DNA from 4 places in the Kluyvera sp. CHPC 1.2972 genome. Region 2 is predicted to be linked to each of the others. Evidence: predicted binding sites of a transcription regulator. Region 2 holds the regulator's gene; each other region holds the start of a gene.
What was found. Region 2 encodes sigma-54, which starts transcription at its own class of promoters, with help from an activator protein. Its sites were predicted from a motif close to GTTGGCACANNTTTCGCTNT; they were not measured.
Positions count from the first base shown of each region.

Region 1: a site for sigma-54 is predicted at 1,283-1,302, ahead of V6944_RS18480 (gamma-glutamyltransferase family protein). Genes of this name have one in related genera too.
Region 3: a site for sigma-54 is predicted at 1,440-1,459, ahead of V6944_RS01335 (branched-chain amino acid ABC transporter substrate-binding protein). Genes of this name have one in related genera too.
Region 4: a site for sigma-54 is predicted at 1,715-1,734, ahead of glnA (glutamate--ammonia ligase). Genes of this name have one in related genera too.

Region 1 covers NZ_JAPKIB010000014.1:57,889-61,038, reverse strand. The annotation lists gene V6944_RS18480 (gamma-glutamyltransferase family protein) at 1-1,245, opposite strand, end outside; gene ssb1 (single-stranded DNA-binding protein SSB1) at 1,485-2,012, opposite strand; gene uvrA (excinuclease ABC subunit UvrA) at 2,267-3,150, shown strand, end outside.
Region 2 covers NZ_JAPKIB010000004.1:60,243-63,392, forward strand. The annotation lists gene rapZ (RNase adapter RapZ) at 1-66, opposite strand, end outside; gene ptsN (PTS IIA-like nitrogen regulatory protein PtsN) at 100-588, opposite strand; gene hpf (ribosome hibernation promoting factor) at 644-931, opposite strand; gene rpoN (RNA polymerase factor sigma-54) at 954-2,387, opposite strand; gene lptB (LPS export ABC transporter ATP-binding protein) at 2,433-3,150, opposite strand, start outside.
Region 3 covers NZ_JAPKIB010000001.1:260,930-264,079, forward strand. The annotation lists gene V6944_RS01330 (ABC transporter permease subunit) at 1-102, opposite strand, end outside; gene V6944_RS01335 (branched-chain amino acid ABC transporter substrate-binding protein) at 182-1,303, opposite strand; gene V6944_RS01340 (HAD family hydrolase) at 1,755-2,432, shown strand; gene V6944_RS01345 (hypothetical protein) at 2,517-2,828, shown strand; tRNA gene V6944_RS01350 (tRNA-Leu) at 2,968-3,054, opposite strand; tRNA gene V6944_RS01355 (tRNA-Cys) at 3,066-3,139, opposite strand.
Region 4 covers NZ_JAPKIB010000013.1:104,964-108,113, forward strand. The annotation lists gene typA (ribosome-dependent GTPase TypA) at 1-1,443, opposite strand, end outside; gene glnA (glutamate--ammonia ligase) at 1,823-3,150, shown strand, end outside.

The DNA of each region.
Region 1 (3,150 bases), on a different contig from region 2:
CCCTGGGTTGAGGGTATGGAACGGTAGGCGGCCCGGCTGTAATGGGTTGGTGGCGTTCGGATCAAGCGAAAAGCTGCTGCCGCGGTTTTGCCAGATGATGCCGCTATCGGCGAGGATCACCGCACTGCCAAACTCATGATAAATGCTCTGGATAAAGCTAACGGCGGTGCCGGAACTGTCGATAACCCCCATCCAGATGGTGTCCGCAGGCCCGCGCCCTTTGCCCCAGGCCTGTGCCCGGTCGGGCACAATCTGTGCGCTAAGCTGAGCGATACTGTCTGCCGTCAGCAGCGACTGTGGGTCGAGGGTCATATGGGCCGGATCGGTGATATGGCGATCGCGCAGGGTGAACGCCAGTTTGGTTGCTTCGACGCAAAGGTGGACAAAATCGGCTTCGTCGGCAATAGCCCCCTTTTTACGCTGCTGCTCGATAATGCCGGTAATCAGCAGCGAGACCAGGCCCTGCGACGGTGGCGGCAGGTTATAAACCGTCCCAATCTCCGTTTCCAGCGCCAGCGGTTTCACCCGCGCCGCGCGAAAAGCGTCAAAGTCGCTAAAGCGCAGCAGGCTTCCAGCCGCCTCCAGTTCGCAGGCAATCAGTCTGGCCGTTTCACCATGGTAAAAATCACTCAGTCCGTGAGTTGCCAACCGCTCCAGAGTGTTAGCGAGCGCAGGTTGAAGCAGCAGATCGTCGGGACCAAGCGCCTGACCTTCTGGTGCAAACAGGCTGCGAAAACCGGGGTACTGACCGAGATGTGGCAAACGCGCGGTGATTTGTTGATGCAGCCCTTCGCTCACCGGTACGCCATGACGCGCATAGTGGATGGCATCGTTCAGCAGGCGCGTTAGCGGCAGCGGCGCGTTGCCTCTCTGCTCCCCTGCCCACTCCAGCGCACGTTCCCAACCGCCCACCGTACCAGCGACGGTATTGGCCGCCAACGGGCTGCGCACCGGAACCTGCTCGTAGCCCGCCTGACGATAAAAATCGATATTCGCATTCTCTGCCGCAAAGCCGCAGGCCTGGATCGCCACCGGTGCTTCACCCGGCTTTGAGATTAACCAGAATCCATCGCCGCCGATGCCGTTCATATGCGGGTAAACCACCGCAATGGTCGCCGCTGCCGCCACCATCGCCTCAACCGCATTACCGCCATCACGCAAAACGGCCACCGCGCTTTCCGCGGCCAGCGAGTGCGGCGCAACGGCCATGCCCTGCATACATTTAGCTGATTGGATTTGAGTCATCGTCTGCACCTTGCCTACATGAGTGTATACACTGATGTAGGCACAAAACGTGCCAACTGTTATTTTTGTTAATTATCTTGGAGTTATGTAAACCAAAGGGAAAAAGAGAAGGTTAACGCGGGGCAATGTCCGCACCGAAGCGGTGCTGATGTGAGCTGATGGTGCGCATTAAAAAAGCAAAAACCCTGCCGAAGCAGGGTTTGTGTCGTTTTGATAAATGCCGTCAGGACGGCGAATAATCAGAACGGGATATCGTCGTCGAAGTCCATCGGTGGTTCGTTAGACGGTGCCGGAGCGGACTGCTGCTGCGGACGAGACTGCGCGCCGCCGCTGAACTGGTTGCCGCCCTGTGGCTGCTGAGGCTGGCCCCAACCGCCCTGCTGCTGCTGGCCGCCACCTGCTGGTGCACCGCCGCCCTGACGGCCACCCAGCATCTGCATGGTGCCGCCAACGTTAACCACGACTTCGGTGGTGTATTTTTCAGCACCGGACTGATCGGTCCATTTACGGGTACGCAGCTGGCCTTCAATGTAGACCTGAGAGCCTTTACGCAGGTATTCGCCTGCTACTTCCGCCAGCTTGCCGAACAGCACAACGCGGTGCCATTCAGTCTGCTCTTTCATTTCACCGGTCGCTTTGTCGCGCCAGGATTCGGAAGTCGCCAGCGTAATGTTGGCAACTGCGCCACCATTCGGCATGTAGCGTACTTCCGGGTCCTGGCCCAGGTTACCGACGAGAATCACCTTGTTTACGCCTCTGCTGGCCATGTTTGTCTCTCCTGAAATATGAATCTTGATTAAGTGTAAACGCGCCAGTGTATCATTTCCAGACGGTATTTTGGTAGCTGCGAGACAGATTCCACTAAACATCTTATCCCGCTGCAATTTTCATCAGCATCCAGAATCGGCATTCCAATACTGTATATTCATTCAGGTTAAGTTGTGTCATAATTAGCCGTTTCTGCCGTTTGTCCTTCTAACAAACCAGGCAATCCGTGTATCTCCTCTACCGGGAAAGGTGAATGGATAAGATCGAAGTTCGGGGCGCCCGCACCCATAATCTCAAAAATATCAACCTCGTCATCCCTCGCGACAAACTGATTGTTGTGACCGGGCTGTCCGGGTCTGGCAAATCCTCACTGGCTTTTGACACTCTTTACGCCGAGGGGCAGCGTCGCTATGTAGAATCGCTTTCTGCCTATGCGCGCCAGTTCCTGTCGCTGATGGAAAAGCCGGATGTCGATCATATTGAAGGGCTGTCGCCTGCGATTTCTATCGAGCAGAAGTCGACGTCACACAACCCGCGTTCGACGGTCGGTACCATTACCGAAATTCACGACTACCTGCGTTTGCTTTACGCTCGCGTAGGCGAGCCGCGCTGCCCGGATCACGATGTGCCGCTGGCGGCGCAAACCGTCAGCCAGATGGTCGATAACGTGCTGTCGCAGCCGGAAGGTAAACGCCTGATGCTGTTGGCCCCGATCATTAAAGAGCGTAAGGGTGAGCACACCAAAACGCTGGAAAACCTGGCAAGCCAGGGCTATATCCGCGCGCGTATCGACGGTGAAGTCTGTGACCTTTCCGATCCACCGAAGCTCGAGCTGCAGAAGAAACACACCATCGAAGTGGTGATTGACCGCTTTAAAGTACGCGATGACCTGACGCAGCGTCTGGCGGAATCGTTTGAAACCGCACTGGAGCTCTCCGGCGGCACGGCGGTGGTCGCCGATATGGACGACCCGAAAGCGGAAGAGCTGCTGTTCTCCGCCAACTTCGCCTGCCCTATCTGCGGCTACAGCATGCGCGAGCTTGAACCACGCCTGTTCTCGTTCAACAACCCGGCGGGCGCGTGTCCAACCTGTGACGGCCTCGGCGTGCAGCAGTATTTCGACCCTGACCGCGTGAT
Region 2 (3,150 bases):
TTCCAGCGCGCGTAAGGCGACCGATTTTCCCGAGCCAGAGCGGCCGCTGACGATCATCAGTACCATGTACCGTTTCTCCTCAGTACGATGTGATGTCCATTATGCATCATCGTGAGTTTCCGTATCGGTGATGATTTGATACAGCTCTTCGTCGCTCTGCGCAGCGCGCAGACGACGGCAAATGGTTTTATCCGCCAGACGTTTTGCCACCAGGGACAGCGTGTGCAGGTGGGTTTTGGTCTGGTCTGCCGGCACCAGGAGCGCAAAGAGTAAATCGACGGGCTGATTGTCGATAGCATCAAAGGCGATCGGGGTTTCCAGCTGCACAAACACGCCAACCGCGCGCAGCGTATCCTCTTCCAGCTTGCCGTGAGGAATGGCGATACCGTTACCAATACCGGTACTCCCCATCTTCTCGCGGGTCAAAATCGCCTCAAAGACCACCTGCGGAGGCAGGCTCAGCTGTTTTGCCGCCAGTTCGCTGATGATTTCCAGCGCGCGTTTCTTACTCTGACAGTGCACAGCACTGCGGGTACATTCCTGGTTAAGGACATTGCTCAGTTGAAGAGCCGAATCGTTATTTGTCATAATTTCACCTAAGCATCGCCCGGTATGCGGGCATATCGGGCGACTGCTCGGACAATCAATGTTGTTTTAGTTTGTCTTTATGCTTGTTTAACTGTCTCGCCAGTTTGTCGATCAAACCGTCGATGGCGGCGTACATATCCTTGCCTTCCGCGCTAGCATGAAGTTCGCCCCCGTTAACATGCAACGTTGCATCCGAGATGTGCGTCAATTTCTCCACCTTCAACACAATGTAGACCTGATTGATCCTCTCGAAATACTGTTCGAGCTTAACGAATTTCGCATTCACAAATTCGCGCATTGCATCGGTAATTTCGACGTTGTGTCCAGTGATGTTGAGTTGCATAGTGTCTTCCTTATCAGTGGTGTCAGACCAGTTGTTTACGCTGGTTAGACGGCGGAATGGATAAAGACTCTCGGTACTTTGCAACGGTACGCCGTGCCACCATGATACCCTGTTCAGAGAGCATGGTGGTCAGTTTACTGTCGCTCAGTGGTTTTGCGGGGTTCTCCGCGGCAATTAATTTCTTAACCAACGCGCGAATCGCCGTGGAAGAGGCTTCGCCGCCGCCCTCGGTACTCACGTGACTGGAGAAGAAATACTTAAGCTCGAAAATGCCTCGTGGGCTATGCAAATACTTTTGCGTGGTAACACGCGAAATGGTGGACTCGTGCATCTCGACGGTCTGGGCGATATCTGCCAGCACCATCGGTTTCATATACTCTTCGCCGAGATCGAAAAAGGCCTGCTGCTGTTCAACGATGCAGCGGCTGACCCGCAGCAGCGTATCGTTACGGCTCTCAAGGCTCTTAATCAGCCATTTTGCGTCCTGCAGGTTGCTGCGGATAAACTGGCTGTCGGCGTCGTTACGGGCATTGTTGCACATTCCCGCGTAGTGTTGGTTGATCTGCAGACGCGGTATGCTATCGGCGTTCAGCTCAACGACCCAGCGATCGTTCACCTTGCGCACCAGTACGTCTGGGATCACATACTCCGGTTCACCGGTCTGGATCGACTGGCCCGGACGTGGATCCAGCGACTGAATCAGATCCACCGCCTCTTTCAGCACGTCCTCTTTCAGCCGCGTGACGCGCATCAGTGAACGGAAATCGTGGTTGGCGAGCAGATCGAGATGATCGCTGATAATCAAACGGGCTTCAGCGATACGCGGCGTAGTGGGGGAGAACTGAGAAAGTTGGATCAGCAGGCAATCGCGGAGATCTTTGGCGGCGACGCCGACCGGATCGAAGCGTTGGATCCGCTTGAGCACGGCTTCCACTTCATCGAGGCCAACCTCTTCGTCACCAATGCCTTCAAGAATGTCTTCCACCGTGACGGTGAGGTAACCGGTATCGTCCACGGCGTCGACGATCGAGGTGGCAATCGCCCGGTCGGTATCGGTAAACGGCGTCAGCTCAACCTGCCACATCAGATAATCCTGAAGCGACTGGGTGGTTTCACCCTGATAAACCGGTAACTCATCGTCCTGATAATCAGCGCCGGTCCCGGAAGGGGTTCCGGCGGTATAGATCTCATCCCAACTGGCGTCGAGCGGCAGCTCTTCGGGCATATCGGGTTTTTCTAGCGCATCGACGCTGTCCAGCGTTTCGTTATCGACGGTTTCCTGAGTCTCTACTTCTTCGTGAAGATCGGTTTGCTCAAGCAGGGGATTGCTCTCCAGCGCTTGCTGGAGTTCCTGCTGAAGTTCCAGCGTAGACAGTTGCAGCAGACGGATTGCCTGTTGCAGCTGTGGCGTCATGGCAAGCTGTTGGCTGAGCCTTAATTGCAAACCTTGCTTCATGTTCAGAACGAATATCTCCCGCTAACGTCGTAAACCACTACCCTATCAGAGTCTGAAGTCTTCCCCAAGATACACGCGTTTAACATGTTCGTCTTGTAGGATCTCCTGAGGGGTACCGTGGGCAATCAGGTGCCCCTGGCTAACGATATAGGCCCGTTCACACACGGCCAGCGTTTCACGTACGTTGTGGTCGGTGATCAGCACGCCAAGGCCGCTGTCGCGGAGATGTTCGATAATGCGTTTGATATCGATAACGGAGATCGGGTCAACGCCAGCAAACGGTTCATCCAGCAGGATAAATTTCGGGTTTGCCGCCAACGCACGGGCGATTTCAACGCGGCGACGTTCACCGCCGGAAAGCGCTTGGCCAAGGCTGTCGCGCAGATGCTCGATGTGAAACTCTTCCATCAGCTCTTTGGCGCGGTCTTCACGCTGTTCGTTGCTGAGATCATCACGGATCTGCAGCACCGCCATCAGGTTGTCGTAGACGCTCAGGCGACGGAAGATGGAGGCTTCCTGCGGCAGATAGCCGATACCACGACGCGCGCGGGCGTGCAGCGGCAGCAGACTGATGTCTTCATCATCGATGATGATATTACCGGCATCACGAGGAACGATCCCGACCACCATGTAGAAGGTGGTGGTTTTGCCCGCGCCGTTTGGCCCAAGCAGACCCACAATCTCACCGGAATTCACGGTCAGACTGACATCTTCCACCACGCGGCGGCCTTTGTAGGCCTTCGCCAGATTTTTTGCAGTTAAT
Region 3 (3,150 bases), on a different contig from region 2:
ACCGATAATGCCGTAGACCATGGTGTAACCAATGGCTATCAATCCGTAGACGGAACCCAGCGTCAAGCCATTGACTAACTGTTGCAGGAAGAATGTCTCCATCATCGCTCGCTCGTGTTGTGTCATCTATTATTGAGCGCCGGTATGGACTCATACCGGCGCTGAGCGTGATTCCGTCTCGTTACTCGACTTCCTTGTACTTGCCCTGGTCATCCCACTGGTAGACCACGTAATCCGAGACCTTCAGGTCGCCTTTGCTGTCCCAGGCTTTTTTGCCCATCACCGTCTCAACCGGGTTTGCTTTCAGCCAGGCGCTGGCTTTCGCGGAGTCGGCACCGCCGGTGGCTTTGAACGCCGCGGCAATCGCCTGAATAGAGGCGTAAGAGTAGAGGGTGTAGCCTTCTGGCTCAAACTTGTTGGCGCGGAATTTCTCGATAACCGCTTTGCCGTCAGGGATCAGACGAGGGTCTTTACCGAAGGTCATATAGATACCCTTGGTGTACTGCGGCCCGCCCGCGGCGGTGACCATCTCTTCGTTGACGATACAGTCGCCGGAGAAGAATTTCGCCTGTACGCCCTGCTCACGCATCTGGCGCACCAGCGGGCCCGCTTCTGGGTGGCAGCCGCCGAAGAAAACCACGTCCGGTTTCTGCGCGCCAATCTTGGTCACCAGGGCGTTGAAGTCTTTCTCCCCACGTGACAAACCTTCGTACATCACATCTTTGACGCCACGTTTTGCCAGCGCGGCGCGGGTGGCATCCGCCAGCCCCTGACCGTAGGTGTCTTTATCGTGGATAATCACCACGCGTTTGGCCTTCAGCTTATCGATGATGAAATCGCTGGCGACGCCACCCTGCTGGTCATCGCGACCACACATGCGGAACATATCGTTCATCCCACGTTCGGTAATCAGCGGGTTGGTGGAGCCTGGGGTAATCGCAAGAACCCCAGCGTCGTTATAAACCTCTGAGGCAGGCATGGTGGAAGAAGAGCAGAAATGGCCGACCACGGCCTGCACTTTATCCTGATCGACCAGGCGGTTAGCCACCGACACGGCCTGTTTCGGTTCGCAGGCGTCATCCCCCTGCACCAGCTTAATTTTCTCGCCGTTAATCCCACCGGCAGCGTTGATGTCCGCTGCCGCCTGGGTGGCGCCATGCCAGTATTGATCGCCATAGGTGGCGTTTGGCCCGGTAAACGGCCCTGCAACGCCAATCACGATATCGGCCTGGGCGGAAAACGCCGTCACCAGACACCCTGCCAAAACAAGAGAAAGCGGACTTTTTATAAATTTCAGCGACATTATTATCTACCTTAGCAAAGAGGTTTATGCATAACGGTGTGAAGCCGAACGACTGGCGCGAGCACCAAACAACGACATCCTGACAATATCCTGCTGATAACGGCGAGGTTTCCTTACGCTTTTCAGGCCAAATCATTAAGCAAAATGGTTGCCAACTTTACGCACCCTTGCCTGGAATTTGACAATTTTGAGTATAGAGTGCGCGGGTCAAGCCTCTGCCTCGACGCGGTGAAATTACGGCGGGGATCACATCTCGTTAACAATAAAGTACATAAATAATGCAATAGTCACGCTTTGTGCATTTTTGTAGCAAATTGTTCGGCTTATGTTACCTGGTGGTGCAAAGGGGGGATGCGGTGCGCAGATGGCGTGCAGGGAGAAATGGGCTAATTTTGCTTCCGCTATGGCTAGTGGTAACATTTTATCTATACCTACCAGCGCGAGAAAAATAATGACGATAATCGAGGCCGATAAACAGATCCTGTCCGTTTTTGACTTTGACGGTACCCTGACCCGGCACGACAGCTTTATTCCCTTCCTGAAGTTCGCCTTCGGTCGTCGCCGGTTTGCCCGCAAAATGCTGCGTCTCGTTATCCCTTCGGTGCAGTGCTTTCGCCGCCGACTGACCCGCGATGAGCTTAAGGAAGTGCTGATCACCACCTTCCTCGCCGGATGTGACGAAAAATGGGTGCAGGATAAAGCGGAAGCCTACTGCCAGCATACCTGGAAAAAATTGATGCGCCCGGCCGGACTCATGGCGGTGGCGGCAGAACGCGCATCCGGCGCCGAAGTAACGCTATGCTCCGCCTCGCCGATGATCGTCCTGCGGCCTTTTGCTGAAAAGCTGGGGATTAAGCTGATAGGCACCGAACTGGAAAGCAAGGATGGCGTGTTAACGGGGCGGATCGTCGGCCATAACTGCCGATGCATCCACAAAATCAATCGCCTTGAGGCGGTTTATGGCCCGCTCAGCCGCTATCATCTCCGCGCCTGGGGAGATACGCGCGGCGATTATGAGCTGCTGGCTACCGCCAGCGATGCGCACTGGCAGCATTTTCAGCCCGGCTGGTCACGCAAGAAAAACCCGATTGCGCGCTTTCGCAGCGAGTTTATGAAGGATTTGACCTGAGGGTTTTACCGCGTGGCACCCACGCATTTTTATTCGGTTTTGCCGAAAAAATACACCTAGTAAGATGAAAAACAGCCTGGAGGGATGATGATAGAAAAATCAAAACCATTAACGCTGGGAAACCTTAACAACCACCACTTCTATCTTGGCGAGGCCATAAATCTTTTCCCGCATGAGGTCGTTGGTGGGAAAAATGTCAGCGAAGCGGGTCTCAGCGTCATCTTTAAATATGAAAAAAATGACCGTACGGTGTGTATCAAAAGCGATATTGATGGCAGTAAAAAAATAATACGAAAGCGAAGCTGGGTAGCGGACTTCTTCGAATCTCACAAAAAGAATATTGGGGATCAGGTGACAATCACCAAAATATCCTCAACGGAATACCGCCTGTCATAATACCCGCCACGCCATAGACTTGATGCAACTTAGGTATCAAGTCCTGTCGCTTGTGTCCTTCGTATGGACAAAAACAAAAAAACCACCCGTAGGTGGTTTCACGACACTGCTTATCATTGATTTTATTCTTGTTTTCCCATGGTAGCCGGAGTGGGACTTGAACCCACACAGCGCGAACGCCGAGGGATTTTAAATCCCTTGTGTCTACCGATTCCACCATCCGGCCAGGGAAAAAAGTGGAGGCGCGTTCCGGAGTCGAACCGGACTAGACGGATTTGCAATCCGCTACATAACCGCTTTGCTAACGCGCCTTTGATGCTTA
Region 4 (3,150 bases), on a different contig from region 2:
GCCAACTTCACCTGGACGAACGTCGTCGTAGTGGCTGAAGGTGGAGTACAGCAGACCGGTACCGGAGGTCATGGTCATGAATTCTGAACGGAAGCCGATCAGACCACGGCTTGGGATCACGTAGTCGAGACGTACGCGGCCTTTTCCGTCTGGATTCATGTTTTTCAGGTCGCCTTTACGCTCACCCAGTGCCTGCATGACAGAACCCTGGTGCTGCTCTTCGACGTCCAGCGTTACGTTTTCGAATGGCTCTTGTTTACGGCCATCGATTTCGCGGAAGATAACTTTCGGACGGGAAACCGCCATTTCGAAACCTTCACGACGCATGTTTTCAATCAGAACGGACAGGTGCAGTTCACCACGGCCAGAAACGCGGAATGCGTCTGCATCCGGAGTTTCTTCAACGCGCAGTGCCACGTTGTGTACCAGTTCTTTCTTCAGACGGTCCAGAATCTGGCGAGAGGTAACGTACTTACCTTCTTTACCGCAGAATGGAGAGGTGTTGACGTTGAAGAACATGGTTACCGTCGGTTCATCAACGGACAGCGCTGGCAGCGCTTCGACGTTCTGCGGGTCGCAGATGGTGTCGGAGATGTTCAGCTCGCCCAGACCGGTGATTGCGATGATGTCGCCAGCTTCAGCCAGGTCGCTATCGATACGCTCCAGACCCAGGTGAGTCAGTACTTTACCGACTTTACCGTTACGGGTTTTACCTTCGCTATCGATGATAGTGATCTGCTGGTTTGGCTTCACTTTACCGCGTTTGATACGGCCGATACCGATAACACCAACGTAGTTGTTGTAGTCCAGCTGGGAGATTTGCATCTGCAGCGGGCCATCCAGGTCTACGTCTGGAGCCGGTACACGATCAACGATGGTCTGATACAGCGGGGTCATGTCTTCCGCCATATTTTCGTGATCCAGACCTGCGATACCGTTCAGCGCGGAAGCGTAAACGATAGGGAAGTCCAGCTGTTCGTCGGTCGCATCGAGGTTAACGAACAGGTCGAATACCTGGTCAACAACCCAATCAGGACGCGCGCCTGGACGGTCAACTTTGTTGATAACAACAATTGGCTTCAAACCATGAGCAAATGCTTTTTTGGTCACGAAGCGCGTCTGCGGCATCGGGCCATCCATTGCATCAACTACCAGCAGCACAGAGTCAACCATGGACATGACGCGCTCAACTTCACCACCGAAGTCGGCGTGCCCTGGGGTATCAACGATGTTGATACGGTAATCATTCCATTTGATTGCGGTGTTTTTCGCGAGGATGGTAATCCCACGCTCTTTCTCCAAATCGTTGGAGTCCATCACACGTTCTTGAGTTTCAGCACGTGCATCAAACGTACCGGATTGCTGCAGCAGCTTATCGACCAGGGTAGTTTTACCATGGTCAACGTGCGCGATGATGGCGATGTTACGCAAATTTTCGATCACAACTTTGCCTCGGGCATTAGAAATAGCGCGTTATTGTACACGGATTAATCGCACTACAAAACAGGATCACAGAGATCCTCCGCAAACAAGTATTGCAGAGTTCCTTTGTGATCGCTTTCACGGAGCATAAAAAGGGCACCCAATCACAATTTGCACCAATATGGTGCTCATCGCTTCAGGATAAGCACTATAATGGTGCAAAGACGCTATCGTGGTGCAGCCCTTTTGCACTATGGTGCGCATGATAACGCCTTTTGGGGGTGATTTAAAAGTTGGCACAGATTTCGCTTTGTATATTTCAGGGCAACAACGCCACTTTAAGCAGTGATTGAAGACCTCGTTACCACGACGACAATGATAAATCCGGGAGATGTTAAGTATGTCCGCTGAACACGTTTTGACGATGCTGAATGAGCACGAAGTGAAGTTTGTCGATCTGCGCTTCACCGATACCAAAGGTAAAGAACAGCACGTCACTATTCCTGCGCATCAGGTAAATGCCGAATTCTTCGAAGAAGGCAAAATGTTTGACGGCTCCTCTATCGGTGGCTGGAAAGGCATTAACGAATCCGACATGGTTCTGATGCCAGACGCATCTACCGCTCTCATCGACCCGTTCTTTGAAGAGTCTACCCTGATCATTCGTTGTGACATCCTGGAACCAGGCACACTGCAGGGCTACGACCGTGACCCGCGCTCCATCGCTAAACGCGCTGAAGAGTACCTGCGCGCTACCGGCATCGCGGATACCGTTCTGTTCGGGCCAGAGCCAGAATTCTTCCTGTTTGATGACATTCGCTTCGGCGCATCCATCTCCGGTTCTCACGTTGCTATCGATGACATCGAAGGCGCATGGAACTCCTCCACCAAATACGAAGGTGGTAACAAAGGTCACCGTCCAGGCGTTAAAGGCGGTTACTTCCCAGTTCCTCCGGTTGATTCCTCACAGGACATCCGTTCTACCATGTGTCTGATCATGGAAGAGATGGGCCTGGTTGTTGAAGCGCATCACCACGAAGTTGCGACTGCTGGCCAGAACGAAATCGCCACCCGCTTCAACACCATGACCAAGAAAGCGGACGAAATTCAGATCTACAAATATGTTGTGCACAACGTCGCTCACCGCTTCGGTAAAACCGCGACCTTTATGCCAAAACCAATGTTTGGCGATAACGGTTCCGGCATGCACTGCCACATGTCCCTGTCCAAGAACGGCGTAAACCTGTTCTCCGGCGACAAATATGCTGGCCTGTCCGAGCAAGCGCTGCACTACATCGGCGGTGTTATCAAACACGCTAAAGCTATCAACGCCCTGGCTAACCCGACCACCAACTCCTACAAGCGTCTGGTCCCAGGTTACGAAGCACCGGTTATGCTGGCTTACTCTGCCCGTAACCGTTCTGCATCCATCCGTATTCCGGTTGTTGCTTCTCCGAAAGCGCGTCGTATCGAAGTGCGCTTCCCGGACCCAGCGGCTAACCCATACCTGTGCTTCGCAGCACTGCTGATGGCTGGCCTGGACGGCATCAAAAACAAAATCCACCCTGGCGAAGCCATGGACAAAAACCTGTACGACCTGCCGCCAGAAGAAGCGAAAGAGATCCCACAGGTTGCTGGCTCTCTGGAAGAAGCGCTGCAGGCTCTCGACGCAGACCGCGAGTTCCTGACCGCAGGTGGCGTGTTCACTGATGAAGCTATCGACGCTTA